Azotobacter salinestris: one gene and its partner. The protein of the gene in region 1 interacts with the protein of each later gene in a pairwise test. Links are inferred from orthologs where the notes say so. Each region holds a gene or a part of one and is shown in the gene's direction. Other genes may lie near its edges. The genes, in order: GCU53_RS18250 and GCU53_RS07375.

Region 1 (4,620 bases):
GCAACAACGCCATTCGCCGCTTCCAGGACCTGCTGCACCAGGCCGGGCACAACGTCACGGTGCGCACCACCCGGGGTGAGGACATCGACGCTGCCTGCGGCCAACTGGTCGGGCAGGTCATGGATCGCACCCGGCGCAGCGAGCGCTATATCGCGGTGCGCCAGCTCGGTGACGAGGCTGCGTCATCCCCCGGTGCCGCCAATCGGACCTGAACGAGGATGTTTATGACCCTGCGCGCTGCGCTGCTGTTGCTTTCTGCCACGCTGCTGGTCGGTTGCGTCTCGACCGGCGCGGTCGACCCCATGAAGACCGAACGGGGCCGCAAGGAGGCTCGCGAGGCGTATATCCAGCTCGGCCTCGGCTACCTCAAGCAGGGGCAGACCGACCGGGCCAAGGTGCCGCTGGGCAAGGCCCTGGCGATGGATCCGGGCGATGCCGACGCCCACGCCGCCCTGGCCCTGGTGTTCCAGACCGAGCTCGAGCCCGCCCTGGCCGACCAGCACTATCGCAAGGCGCTGGCCAAGCGTCCCGGCGATGCGCGCATCCTGAACAACTACGGCAGCTTCCTGTTCGAGCAGCGCCGTTATCAGGATGCCTACGAGCGTTTCCAGCAGGCCGCGGCCGACACCCTGTACCCCGAGCGTTCGCGGGTCTACCTCAATCTCGGCCTGACCGCCGTCAAGCTCGGCCGGCGTGACTTCGCCAAGGAGCATCTGGAAAAATCCCTGCGAATCAATTCGCAGCAGCCACGGGCCCTGCTGGAAATGGCCACACTGAATTTCGAGGCGCGCGACTACGTGGCGGCGCGCTCCTATTACTCCAGTTTCAGCCGCATGGGCGAGCAGAATGCCCGCAGCCTGCTGCTGGGTACCCGCCTGGCGAAGGTCTTCGATGATCGCGATCAGGCTGCCAACTTCGGCCTGCAGCTGAAGCGTCTTTACCCGGGCACGCCGGAATATCAGCAATATCTGTCGGAGCAATGATGAACGCGTCGCAAACCGAGAGCACGGCCGCGGCCTCCGTCAACCCGGGCGAGATCCTGCGCAAGGGCCGCGAGGCCAACGACTGGTCGCTGGCCCAGGTGGCCGGACAGCTGAATCTCTCCACCCGGACCCTGGTCCAGCTGGAGGCCGGCGAGTTCGACCGGCTGCCGGGACATACCTTCGCCCGCGGCTATGTGCGCTCCTACGCCAAGTTGCTGGGCATGGACCAGGCCCGCCTGGTCGAGGCCTTCGACCAGTACACCGGCACCAACGCCAAGGGCAGCGAAGTGCACAGCCTGGGCAAGATCGAGCAGCCGCTGCGGATTTCGCAGAGCATCCTGCGTCTGGTCGGCCTCGTCCTGATCCTGCTGCTGGTCGGCTCTGTCCTGTTCTGGTGGCAGGAGCGCTCGGCGCAACAGGGGGGCCGCAACGCGCTCAACCTCGCCCATGTCGAGGTCGACAGCGCCGACGGCACCACCCAGATCCATCCGCTCGACGAACCGGAGGACCAGGCCGTGGCCCAGGCGCTCCAGCCCGCCGAGCCGCAGCCCCAGCCGATCCCGCTGGCCAGCAGCGCAGCCGTTGCGGAAAGCCAGCCGGCAGGCGAAGCGCCGGCCGCGACGCCGCCGCTGCCGCTGGAGTCGGCCGCACCCGGCACCGCCGTGCCGCTAGTCGAGGCTGCGCCTGCAGCCCCGGCCGTTCCCGCGCAGGCTGCGCCGGCCGCCAGCGCGCCGGAAACCGCGGCCACCCCGGCACCTGTCGAGCCGGCCGCCGGTGAGGGGCTGCTGAGCATCCGCTTCACGGCCGACTGCTGGACGCAGGTCACCGACGCCCGCGGCAAGGCGCTGTTTCGCGGCCTGAAGCGCGCCGGCGACACGCTCGAGCTGCGCGGCCAGAAGCCGCTGGACGTGCGCCTCGGCTTCGCCCACGGCGCCGAGGTCAGCTTCAACGGCCAGCCGGTCAACCTGGCCCCCCACACCGCCCGTGGCGCGACCGCCCGCCTGAAACTGGGGAACTAAGCCTTCATGCACAGCGAATCACCCATTCAGCGCCGCCCCTCGCGCAAGATCTGGGTCGGCCCGGTGGCGGTCGGCGGCGATGCGCCCATCTCGGTGCAGAGCATGACCAACACCGACACCCACGATGTCGAGGCCACCGTGGCGCAGATCCGCCGCCTGGAGGCGGCCGGCGCCGACATCGTGCGCGTCTCGGTGCCGGACATGGATGCCGCCGAGGCCTTCGGCCGGATCAAGCAGCAGGTACGGGTGCCGCTGGTCGCCGACATCCACTTCGACTACCAGATCGCCCTGCGCGTGGCCGAGCTGGGCGTCGACTGCCTGCGCATCAATCCGGGCAACATCGGCCGCGAGGACCGGGTCCGCGCCGTGGTGGATGCCGCGCGCGACCGGGGTATCCCGATCCGCATCGGCGTCAACGCCGGCTCCCTGGAGAAGGACCTGCAGAAGAAGTACGGCGAGCCGACCCCGCAGGCGCTGGTGGAGTCCGCCCTGCGTCATGTCGAGCACCTCGACCGCCTGGATTTCCAGAACTTCAAGGTCAGCGTCAAGGCGTCCGACGTGTTCATGGCGGTGGCCGCCTATCGCCTGCTGGCCGGGCAGATCGAGCAGCCGCTGCACCTGGGCATCACCGAGGCCGGCGGGTTGCGCTCCGGCACCGTGAAGTCCGCGGTGGGCCTCGGCATGCTGCTCGCCGAGGGCATCGGCGACACCATTCGCGTCTCGCTGGCCGCCGATCCGGTGGAGGAAATCAAGGTCGGCTTCGACATCCTCAAGTCGCTGCACCTGCGCTCGCGCGGGATCAACTTCATCGCCTGCCCGAGCTGCTCGCGGCAGAACTTCGATGTGGTGAAGACCATGAACGAGCTGGAGACCCGCCTCGAGGATCTGCTGGTGCCGCTCGATGTGGCGGTGATCGGCTGCGTGGTGAACGGTCCCGGCGAGGCCAAGGAGGCACATGTCGGCCTCACCGGCGGCACCCCGAACAACCTGGTCTACATCGACGGCAAGCCGGCGCAGAAGCTGGGCAACGAGAATCTGGTGGACGAGCTGGAGCGGCTGATCCGCCGCAAGGCTGCGGAAAAGGCCGCAGCCGACGCCAGCCTGATCGTCCGCAGCTAAGGAATCCGCGTGAGCAAGAACATCCAGGCCATCCGTGGCATGAACGACATCCTGCCGGAGCAGACCCCGCTCTGGCGCTATTTCGAGAACGGCGTGGCCGGCCTGCTGGACGGCTACGGCTACCGGCAGATCCGCATGCCGATCGTCGAGTTCACCGAGCTGTTCAAGCGCTCCATCGGCGAGGTCACCGACATCGTCGAGAAGGAGATGTACACCTTCGAGGACCGCAATGGCGATTCCCTGACCCTGCGTCCGGAGGGTACCGCCAGCTGTGTGCGGGCCGTGCTCGAGCACGGCATCAGCGGTGGCGGCCAGGTGCAGAAGCTCTGGTACGTCGGTCCGATGTTCCGCCACGAGCGCCCGCAGAAGGGCCGCTACCGGCAGTTCCACCAGATCGGCGTGGAGGTCTTCAACCTTGCGGGGCCGGACATCGATGCCGAGCTGATCGTGCTGACCTGGCGCCTGTGGGGCCTGCTCGGCCTGCGCGAGGCGGTGACTCTCGAACTCAACAGCCTGGGCAGCAGCGAGGCCCGCGCCCGCTACCGCGAGGCGCTGGTCGAGTACCTCTCGGCCCGCTTCGAGCAGCTCGACGAGGACAGCCAGCGGCGCCTGTCCAGCAACCCGCTGCGCATCCTCGACAGCAAGAACCCGGATACCCAGGCCCTGCTGGTGGACGCGCCCAAGCTGGTGGACTACCTGGACGAGGAGTCGCGCCTGCACTTCGAGGGCCTCAAGGCGCGCCTGGACGCCGCCGGCGTTCCCTACGTGATCAATCCCAAACTGGTGCGCGGCCTGGACTACTACGGCAAGACGGTGTTCGAGTGGGTCACCGACAAGCTCGGCGCCCAGGGCACCGTCTGCGCCGGCGGCCGCTATGACGGCCTGGTCGAGCAACTGGGCGGCAAGCCGACGCCGGCGGTGGGCTTCGCCATGGGCATCGAGCGCCTGGTGCTGCTGCTGGAAACCCTGGACAAGGTTCCGGACGAGCTGTCCCGGCAGATCGACGTGTATTTCTGCGCCTTCGGCGAGACGGCCGAACTGGCGGCCCTGGGGCTGGCCGAGCAACTGCGCGATGCGCTGCCGGGGCTGCGCCTGGCGGTCAACGCCGGGGCCGGCAGCTTCAAGAGCCAGTTGAAGAAGGCCGACAAGAGCGGCGCCCTCTACGCCCTGGTACTGGGCGAGGACGAGCTGGCCCGGCGCATCGTCGGCCTGAAGCCGCTGCGTGCCGAGGGCGAACAACAAAGCATTGGCTGGGACGAGCTGGGCGAGCGCCTGGCAGCCTGCCTGCAGGCCTGAATACTGGATTGAGGAGTTATCGGGGTGATCTCGCGTACCGAAGATGAAGAGCTGGTGCAGATCAAGGACTGGTGGAAGCGCAGCGGCAAGCCCCTGCTCACCGGCGGTGCCCTGGCCCTGGTGCTGGTGTTCGCCTGGCAGGGCTGGCAGAAGTACCAGACCGGGCGGGCGCAGGGAGCCTCGGCGCTCTACCAGCAGCTGCT
Region 2 (9,840 bases), 2.3 Mb from region 1 along the record:
CCTGCCTCCGGCGCTCAGCGCTGCCGGTGCCAGGCGCGAGCGGCGATGACCAGCAGGGTCAGTGCGGTCAGCGGCAGCGCGTACCAGACCAGTGCGCTGTGCAGCAGGGCGACGGCCGAGGCGCCGGTGGCGAACAGCACCTGGTAGGCGGCGTAGGCCAGGTAGTAGCCGAAGAACAGCAGGCCCTCCCAGCGGTTGATGCGGTAGCCGGTGAAGAAGATCGGCAGGCAGGCCACCGCCACCGCGACCATCACCGGGTAGTCGAAGGCCAGGGCGTTGGGCGACACGCTGACTGGCCCCGGGGCGACCAGGCCGGCCAGACCGAGCACGCAGAGCAGGTTGAAGAGGTTGCTGCCGACGATGTTGCCCACGGCGATGTCGCGCTCGCCCTTGAAGGCGGCCATCACCGAGGTGGCCAGCTCCGGCAGCGAGGTGCCGGCGGCGATGATGGTCAGGCCGATCACCAGCTCCGAGAGGCCGAGCGCCCGGGCCAGGGTCACTGCGGCGTCGACCAGCAGGTCGGAGCCCCAGACCAGCAGAACCAGGCCGAGGACGACCAGCGCCAGATGACCGAGGACGGCGAAGCGCCCCTCGGCCCTTGCGCCGTATTCCTCTTCGAATTCGTTGGTTTCGCCGTTGCTCTTGGCGTGCAGGCTGCTGCGGATCTGGAAGGCGATGTAGGCGAGCAGGCTGCCGAACAGCAACAGGCCGTCCAGACGGCCGTAGCTCTGGTCGACGGCCAGCAGCCAGGCCAGCAGGCTGGCGCCGATCATGATCGGCACGTCGATGCGGATCAACTGGCGCGATACCGTCAAGGGAATGACCAGCGCGGACAGCCCGAGGATCATCAGCACGTTGAAGATGTTGCTGCCGAGGACGTTGCCCACAGCGAGGTCGCCCTGCCCGCCGCTGGCCGACTGCACGCTGACCGCCATCTCCGGGGCGCTGGTGCCGAAGGCGACCACGGTCAGGCCGATGACCAGCGGCGGGATGCCGAAACGGGCGGCCAGACGCGCGGCGCCGCGGACCAGAGCCTCGGCGCCGGCGACCAGCAGGGCCAGGCCGGCGATCAGGTAGACGAAAGTCATGAGGGTCATTCCAAGCTCCTTGTGGCGCCGTTCGGACCGGCGCCGATCCTTCAGTTGTCGAGGAGTTCCAGGCGCACCATGGCCACGCCGGCATTCAGCATTTCCAGCTGGCGGGCAGCCTTGTAGGACAGGTCGATGATCCGGCCGCGAGCATGGGGACCGCGGTCATTGATGCGCACCACCACGCTGCGGCGAGTGCGCAGGCTGGTCACCCGCACCCGACTGCCGAGCGGCAGGCTGCGATGGGCGGCCGTGAGGGCATTGCGGTCCACCAGCTCGCCACTGGCGGTGCGTTTGCCGTGATGATGGGCCGCATAGTGGGAGGCCAGGCCCTTGGCACTGTAGCGAGCGGCCTCAAGCTGTGGCGAGGCGTAACCGGCAAGCAGGACGAGCAGGAGGGTGAGTGGCAGTGTTCGCAGCATGTTCGAGGCTCCGGAAAGTGCAACGCCGGGCGGACCCGGCGTTGTCGCTGGCTCAGCCTTCGAGCTTCTTCTTCAGCAGTTCGTTCACCTGGCCGGGGTTGGCCTTGCCCTTGGAGGCCTTCATCGCCTGGCCGACGAAGAAGCCGAACATCTTGGCGCGCTTGGCTTCGTCGGCGACGCGGTACTGCTCGACCTGGGCGGTGTTGGCAGCCAGCACTTCATCCAGCATCGCCTCGATGGCACCGCTGTCGGTGACCTGCTTTAGGCCCTTCTTCTCGATGATTTCATCGGCGCTGGCGCCTTCGCCGGCAGCCAGGGCCTCGAACACCATCTTGGCGATCTTGCCGGAGATGGTGTTGTCCTGGATGCGCTGGATCAGGCCGCCTAGCTGCGCGGCGGATACCGGCGACTGCTCGATCTCCAGGCCTTCCTTGTTGAGCAGGCTGGACAGCTCGCCCATCACCCAGTTGGCCGCCAGCTTGGCATCGCCGCAGACCTCGAAAACCGCTTCGAAGTACTCGGCCATCTCGCGGCTGGCCGAGAGCACGCTGGCATCGTAGACGGACAGGCCGTATTGGCTCTCGAAGCGTGCGCGCTTCTCGTTGGGCAGCTCCGGCAGGCTTTCGCGCACGGCCTCGAGGAAGCTCTCCTCCAGCACCACCGGCAGCAGATCGGGGCAGGGGAAGTAGCGGTAGTCGTTGGCCTCCTCCTTGCCGCGCATGGAGCGCGTCTCGTCCTTGTTCGGGTCGTACAGGCGGGTTTCCTGAACCACCTTGCCGCCGTCCTCGATCAGCTCGATCTGCCGCTGGATCTCGTGGTTGATCGCCTTCTCGATGAAACGGAAGGAGTTGACGTTCTTGATTTCGGCGCGGGTGCCGAAGGCTTCCTGGCCCTTGGGGCGCACTGAGACGTTGCAGTCGCAGCGCAGCGAGCCCTCGGCCATGTTGCCGTCGCAGATGCCGAGATAGCGGACCAGCGCGTGGATCGCCTTGACGTAGGCCACAGCCTCCTTGGCCGAACGGATGTCCGGTTCGGAGACGATCTCCAGGAGCGGCGTACCGGCGCGGTTGAGATCGATGCCGGTCATGCCATGGAAGTCTTCGTGCAGACTCTTGCCGGCGTCCTCTTCCAGGTGCGCGCGGGTGATGCCGATGCGCTTGACCGTGCCGTCCTCCAGAGTGATGTCCAGATGGCCCTTGCCGACGATGGGCTTGTCCATCTGGCTGGTCTGATAGCCCTTGGGCAGGTCCGGGTAGAAGTAGTTCTTGCGGGCGAAGACGTTGGTGTGGCCGATTTCCGCCTCGATGGCCAGGCCGAAGCGGACCGCCATGCGCACCGCTTCCTCGTTGAGCACCGGCAGGGTGCCCGGCATGCCGAGGTCGATCAGGCTGGCCTGGGTATTGGGCTCGGCGCCGAAGCTGGTGGCGCTGCCGGAGAAGATCTTCGAGCGGGTGGCGAGCTGTGCGTGGATTTCCAGCCCGATCACGGTTTCCCATTGCATGTGCGTATTCCTCAGAAGCCTTCCGGAGCCTTTTCGTGCCAGTCGGTCACCTGCTGGTACTGGTGGGCGACGTTGAGCAGGCGACCTTCCTGGAAATAGGGCGCGAGCAGTTGCACGCCCACCGGCAGGCCGTCGACGAAGCCGGCCGGCATGGACAGGCCGGGAATGCCGGCGAGGTTGGCGGTGATGGTATAGATGTCCTCGAGGTAGGCGGCGACCGGGTCGTCGCCCTTCTCGCCAAGCCTCCACGCCGGGTTCGGGGTGGTCGGGCCGAGGATCAGGTCGACCTCCTGGAAGGCGCCGATGAAGTCGCTGCGGATCAGCCGGCGGATCTTCTGCGCCTTGAGGTAGTAGGCGTCGTAGTAGCCGGCGGAGAGGGCGTAGGTGCCGACCATGATGCGGCGCTTCACCTCCGCGCCGAAGCCCTCGCCGCGCGAACGCTTGTACAGGTCCTCGAGGCTCGAAGGGTTCTCGCAGCGGTAGCCGAAGCGCACGCCGTCGAAGCGCGACAGGTTCGAAGACGCCTCGGCCGGGGCGATCACGTAGTAGGCGGGGATCGCATGCTGCATGTTGGGCAGGCCGATCTCCTTCACCGTGGCGCCGAGCTTCTTCAGCTCCTCGACACAGGCCATCACCGCATCGGACAGGCGCGGGTCGAGGCCGGCGCCGAAGTATTCGCGCGGCAGGCCGATGCGCAGGCCGGCCAGCGGCTGGTTCAGCGCGGCCAGGTAGTCGTCGACCGGCGCATCGACACAGGTGGAATCCTTCGGATCGAAGCCGGCCATGGCGGAAAGCAGCAGGGCGCAGTCCTCGGCGCTGCGCGCCAGCGGACCGCCCTGGTCGAGGCTGGAGGCGTAGGCGATCATGCCCCAGCGCGATACCCGGCCGTAGGTGGGCTTGAGGCCGGTGAGGTTGGTCAGCGCCGCCGGCTGGCGGATCGAGCCGCCGGTGTCGCTGCCGGTGGCCGCCGGGACCAGCCGCGCTGCGACCGCGGCAGCGGAGCCGCCGCTCGAGCCGCCGGGTACGCACTCGGTGTTCCAGGGGTTCTTCACCGGGCCGTAGTGGCTGGATTCGTTGGCCGAGCCCATGGCGAACTCGTCCATGTTCAGCTTGCCGAGGCTCACGCAGCCGGCGGCGGCGAGCCTCTCCACCACGGTGGCGTCGTAGGGGGCGACGAAGTTGTCGAGGATCTTCGAGGCGCAGCTGGTGCGCACGCCCTTGGTGCAGAACAGGTCCTTGTGGGCAATCGGCGCGCCGAGCAGGGCGCCGCTCTCGCCGACGGCGCGCCGGGCGTCGGCGGCGCGCGCCTGTTCCAGGGCCTGTTCGGCGGTGACGGTGATGAAGCTGTTGAGCCTCGGGTCGAGGGCGGCGATGCGGGCCAGCAGGGCCTCGGTCAGCTCGACGGAAGAGAAGTCCTTGGCGGCCAGGCCGCGGGCGATTTGCGCCAGAGTCAGTCGATGCATCACTCGATCACCTTGGGAACCAGATACAGGCCGTTCTCCACGGCCGGGGCGATGGCTTGGAAGGCGTCGCGATGGTCGCCCTCGGTGACCTCGTCCGGACGCAGGCGCTGGGTGGCCTCCAGGGGGTGGGCCAGGGGCTCGATGCCATGGGTGTCGACGGCCTGCATCCGGTCGATCAGGCCGAGGATGTCGTTCAGGGTCTGGGTGGTACGTGGGAGCTCGGCGTCGTCCAGCCCCAGGCGGGCCAGATGGGCGATCTTTTCCACGTCGGAGCGTTCAAGCGCCATCGGGATTCTCCAGGAAAAACGGGCAGCCGGCCGCTGGTGGAAGGCCCGGGAACTGGGTCCCGGACGGGTGGTCGAAGGCCGCACTCGCCGGCCTTGCGGGCTGCTGAAAACGGGGAATTTAGCACAGAGGGCGCCTTGCCCAAAATCCCTGCCATTGTTAGAGTCTGCGCTCTTTTTTACCCATGCTTCGCCTCAGGGTTCCCGTCAATGTTCAAGAAACTCCGTGGCATGTTTTCCAGCGATCTGTCGATCGATCTGGGGACTGCCAACACCCTCATTTATGTGCGCGAGCGCGGCATCGTTCTGAACGAGCCGTCCGTGGTCGCCATCCGCACGCACGGCAACCAGAAGAGCGTCGTGGCGGTTGGAACCGAGGCCAAGCGCATGTTGGGACGAACTCCGGGTAACATCACAGCGATCCGCCCGATGAAGGACGGCGTGATCGCCGACTTCAGCGTCTGCGAGAAGATGCTGCAGTACTTCATCAACAAGGTGCACGAGAGCAGCTTCCTGCAGCCCAGCCCGCGCGTGCTGATCTGCGTGCCCTGCAAGTCGACCCAGGTCGAGCGTCGCGCCATCCGCGAGTCGGCCCTCGGTGCCGGCGCTCGCGAAGTGTTTCTGATCGAGGAGCCGATGGCTGCGGCCATCGGCGCCGGCCTGCCGGTGGACGAGGCGCATGGTTCGATGGTCGTCGACATCGGCGGCGGCACCACCGAGATCGCCCTGATTTCCCTGAACGGCGTGGTCTATGCCGAGTCGGTGCGGGTCGGCGGCGACCGTTTCGACGAGGCCATCGTCACCTACGTGCGGCGCAACTACGGCAGCCTGATCGGCGAGGCCACCGCCGAGCGCATCAAGCAGGAGATCGGCACGGCCTGGCCGGGCAGCGAGGTGCGCGAGATCGACGTGCGCGGGCGCAACCTGGCCGAGGGTGTGCCGCGCAGCTTCACCCTCAATTCCAACGAGGTGCTCGATGCGATCCAGGAATCTCTGGCGAGCATCGTCCAGTCGGTGAAGAGCGCCCTGGAGCAGTCCCCGCCGGAGCTGGCCGCGGACATCGCCGAGCGTGGCCTGGTGCTGACCGGTGGCGGTGCCCTGCTGCGCGATCTGGACAAGCTGCTGGCCCAGGAAACCGGGCTGCCGGTGATCGTCGCCGAGGACCCCCTGACTTGTGTGGCGCGTGGCTGTGGCCGGGCGCTGGAAATGATCGACAGCCACCGCATGGATCTGCTCTCCACCGAGTGAGTCACAGGGGCAGGCTTCGAGCCGCATGCCGAAAGCGACGCCTGGCGTCGTTTTCGACCCGTGGCTGATGGTTGAGGCTTGTAGTCGCGAGGAACCCGCTATCAAACTGCTCTTCAGCAAAGGGCCTTCGCTCGTGATGCGCATGTTGGTGCTGGCGGTGCTTGCCGCCACGCTGATGGTGGTGGATGCCCGTTTCGACACCCTCAAGCCGGTACGCAGCCAGCTGGGACTGGTGCTGACCCCCTTCTACTGGCTGGCCGATCTGCCGGTGCGCATCCGGGATGGCATCAACCAGCAGTTCAGCAGTCGCAGCGAGCTGCTGGCGGAAAACGAGAAGCTCAAGGCCGAGGCCCTGCTGATGCAGCGCCGCCTGCAAAAGCTGGCGGCGCTGACCGAGCAGAACGTGCGCCTGCGCGAACTGCTCAACTCCGCGGCGCTGGTGGACGAGAAGGTGCTGGTCGGCGAATTGATCGGCGTCGACCCCAATCCCTTCACCCATCGCATTCTGATCGACAAGGGCGAGCGCGACGGCGTGTTTCTCGGTCAGCCGGTGCTCGATGCCCGCGGCCTGATGGGGCAGGTGGTGGAGGTCATGCCCTATACCGCCCGGGTACTGCTGCTCACCGATACCACCCACAGCATTCCGGTGCAGGTCAATCGCAACGGCCTGCGCGCCATTGCCGTCGGCACCGGCAATCCGGAGCGTCTGGAGCTGCGCCATGTCGCCGATACCGCGGATATAAAGGAGGGCGACCTGCTGGTCAGCTCCGGCATGGGGCAGCGCTTTCCCGCCGGCTATCCGGTGGCCGTGGTGAGTGAGGTGATTCACGACTCCGGACAGCCATTCGCTATCGTCCGCGCCGTACCCACCGCCGCGCTCAACCGCACCCGCTACATGCTCATGGTGTTCAGCGATCCGCGCTCGCCGGAGCAGCGCGCCAGCGAGGCGGCCCAGGCTCAGGAGGCCCACGACCGCCAGCTCGCCGAGCAGGCGAAGAGTCAGGCCCCGCAGCCGGCGACGGAGGCTGCGCCGGTTCCCGCGCCGGCAGCACCGGCAAGGCCGGCCCCGGCGGGCGCAGGCGGGGCACGCTGAATGGGCGAGCACAACGGTTGGCTGATCTGGGCCAGCTATCTGGTGGGTCTGTTGCTCAGCGTGGCGCCCATGCCGGGCTTCATGGAGGTTGGACGGCCACTCTGGCTGGCGATGTTCATCACCTACTGGATTCTGTCCGTGCCGCAGCGGGTCAGCCTGACGTTGACCTGGCTGCTGGGGCTGGCGATGGACGTGCTCTATGGCGTGCTGCTCGGGCAGCATGCCCTGACCCTGACGCTGATCGCCTTCCTGATGCTGACCTTGCAACAGCGTGTCCGCATGTTTCCGCTGTGGCAACAGAGCCTGGTCCTGCTGGTAGTCTTCGGGCTGGCCCAACTGGTCCAGCTCTGGCTCAATGCGCTGGCCGGCAATCGCCCGCCGACCCTGGCCTTTCTAATGCCGGCCCTGGTCAGTGCCTTGCTCTGGCCCTGGGTGTTCGCCGCCCTGCGCAGCCTTCGACTGAGCTTCAATGTCCACTAACCCCTGTCCCCCGGCGAGACGGCGGGCGGGTCTTCAGACAGAAGGAAATCGCATGGCTGCCATGCTCTACCTGGCCTCCGGTTCGCCTCGCCGGCGCGAGCTGCTGATGCAGATCGGCGTGCCCTTCGTCCCGCTCGCGGTGACCATCGACGAAACCCCGGCACCGGACGAGACGCCGGCAACCTATGTGGAGCGCCTGGCGCGCGACAAGGCGGCGGCCGGTCTGGCCAGCCTCATCGGTGACCGGCAGGCGGTGGTGCTCGGTGCGGATACCACGGTGGTGCTGGACGGACGCATCCTCGGCAAGCCGCGGGACCGTGACGAGGCACAGGCCATGCTGCAGGCGCTCGGCGGGCGCGGGCACGAAGTGCTGACCGCGGTGGCTCTGGCCGCGGCCGGGCGCTGCGAAGCGCGGGTGGTGCGCAGCCGGGTGGCTTTCCGTCCGATTGCCGCCGACGAGGCCGAGGCCTACTGGACCACCGGGGAGCCGCGGGACAAGGCCGGCGGCTATGCCATCCAGGGCCTCGCCGCGGTGTTCGTCAGCCATCTCGAGGGCAGCTACTCGGCGGTGGTCGGCCTGCCGCTCTGTGAAACCGCGCAACTGCTGGCCGAGTTCGGCATTCCGTGCTGGCAACAACAATGACAAGGCGCTTGAGCAGACAAGCTGCGCCCAGCTCCGGGAATATGCGATGAGCGAAGAAATCCTGATCAATATCACGCCGATGGAGTCGCGCGTGGCGGTAGTGGAGAACGGTGTGCTGCAGGAGGTGCACGTCGAGCGTACCCAGCGCCGCGGCATCGTCGGCAACATCTACAAGGGCCGGGTGGTACGGGTACTGCCGGGCATGCAGGCGGCCTTCGTCGACATCGGCCTGGAGCGTGCGGCATTCATTCATGCCGCGGAGATCTCCACCCGCGAGGGCAATGCGGTGGAGAACATCGCGGCCCTGGTGCACGAGGGGCAGAGCCTGGTAGTACAGGTCACCAAGGATCCGATCGGCAGCAAGGGGGCCCGGCTGACCACCCATCTGTCGATTCCTTCCCGCTATCTGGTCTACATGCCGCGTACCCGCCACGTCGGCATTTCCCTGAAGATCGAGGATGAGGCCGAGCGCGAACGCCTCAAGAAGGTGGTTGCCGACTGCGTGGCCAGCGAGGGGATCGAGCACGAGGGCGGCTTCATCCTGCGCACTGCCGCCGAGGGTGCCGGAGCCGACGAGATCCTCGCGGACATCCGCTATCTGCGCCGTCTGTGGGACCAGATCGCCGGGCAGATACAGACCGCCGGCGCACCGACGGTGATCTACGAGGATCTCAGCCTGGCCCTGCGCACCCTGCGCGACCTGGTCAGTCCGCGCATCGAGAAGATCCGCATCGACTCGCGGGAAACCTTCCAGAAGGTGTCGCAGTTCGTCTCCGAACTGATGCCCGAGATCGCCGATCACCTCGAACACTATCCCGGCGAGCGCCCCATCTTCGACCTGTACGGGGTCGAGGACGAGATCCAGCGGGCCCTGGAGCGCAAGGTGATGCTCAAGTCCGGCGGCTATCTGATCATCGACCCGGCCGAGGCGATGACCACCATCGACGTCAATACCGGCGCCTTCGTCGGCCATCGCACCCTGGAAGAAACCATCTTCAAGACCAATCTCGAGGCGGCCACCGCGATCGCTCGCCAACTGCGCCTGCGCAATCTGGGCGGGATCATCATCATCGATTTCATCGACATGGAGGATGAGGAGCATCAGCGCCAGGTGCTGCGCACCCTCGAGAAGCAACTGGAGCGCGACCACGCCAAGACCAACATCATCGGCATCACCGTGCTGGGGCTGGTGCAGATGACCCGCAAGCGTACCCGGGAAAGCCTCGAGCAGGTGCTCTGCGAGCCCTGCAGCTGCTGCCAGGGGCGCGGCAAGCTGAAGACGGCGGAAACCATCTGCTACGAGATCTTCCGCGAGATTCTCCGGGAGGCCCGCGCCTACCAGGCCGAGGGCTATCTGGTGCTGGCCAATCAGAAGGTGGTCGATCGGCTGCTCGACGAGGAGTCGGGCAACGTCGCCGATCTCGAGGCCTTCATCGGCCGCCCCATCAAGTTCCAGGTCGAGGGCACCTACTCCCAGGAGCAGTACGATGTTGTCCTGCTGTAAGCCCTGATCATGCCGCAATCCTCCCGCCTGCTTGCAGTTGTCCTGCGCATCCTGCTGGGGCTCGGCTTCCTCGGCCTGATGCTGCTGGCGCTGGGCGTCAGCCTGGGGCGCCAG

What was found.
Region 2: the proteins of GCU53_RS18250 (region 1) and GCU53_RS07375 interact in binary tests that used the Escherichia coli proteins (3 or more experiments, as listed by UniProt). The link is inferred for Azotobacter salinestris from one-to-one orthologs.

The regions. Positions count from the first base shown.
Region 1 is NZ_CP045302.1:3,887,599-3,892,218, forward strand. What follows is about bases 1-2,990. They hold GCU53_RS18250 (RodZ domain-containing protein), read left to right. Parts: upstream 1-979; coding sequence 980-2,002; downstream 2,003-2,990. Other genes in these bases: rlmN (dual-specificity RNA methyltransferase RlmN), read left to right, coding at 1-212; pilW (type IV pilus biogenesis/stability protein PilW), read left to right, coding at 225-983; ispG (flavodoxin-dependent (E)-4-hydroxy-3-methylbut-2-enyl-diphosphate synthase), read left to right, coding at 2,009-2,990. Outside these bases: more of ispG, read left to right, coding at 2,991-3,121; hisS (histidine--tRNA ligase), read left to right, coding at 3,131-4,417; GCU53_RS18265 (YfgM family protein), read left to right, coding at 4,442-4,620.
Region 2 is NZ_CP045302.1:1,557,858-1,567,697, reverse strand. What follows is about bases 4,025-6,987. They hold GCU53_RS07375 (rod shape-determining protein), read left to right. Parts: upstream 4,025-4,968; coding sequence 4,969-6,006; downstream 6,007-6,987. Other genes in these bases: mreC (rod shape-determining protein MreC), read left to right, coding at 6,143-6,987; gatC (Asp-tRNA(Asn)/Glu-tRNA(Gln) amidotransferase subunit GatC), read right to left, coding at 4,474-4,761; gatA (Asp-tRNA(Asn)/Glu-tRNA(Gln) amidotransferase subunit GatA), read right to left, coding at 4,025-4,474. Also shown: GCU53_RS07400 (calcium/sodium antiporter), read right to left, coding at 15-1,097; GCU53_RS07395 (septal ring lytic transglycosylase RlpA family protein), read right to left, coding at 1,139-1,510; Asp-tRNA(Asn)/Glu-tRNA(Gln) amidotransferase subunit GatB, read right to left, coding at 1,563-3,011; more of gatA, read right to left, coding at 3,023-4,024; more of mreC, read left to right, coding at 6,988-7,099; rod shape-determining protein MreD, read left to right, coding at 7,100-7,579; GCU53_RS07360 (Maf family protein), read left to right, coding at 7,632-8,222; rng (ribonuclease G), read left to right, coding at 8,269-9,726; GCU53_RS07350 (YhdP family protein), read left to right, coding at 9,736-9,840. UniProt on the Escherichia coli protein: Forms membrane-associated dynamic filaments that are essential for cell shape determination. Acts by regulating cell wall synthesis and cell elongation, and thus cell shape.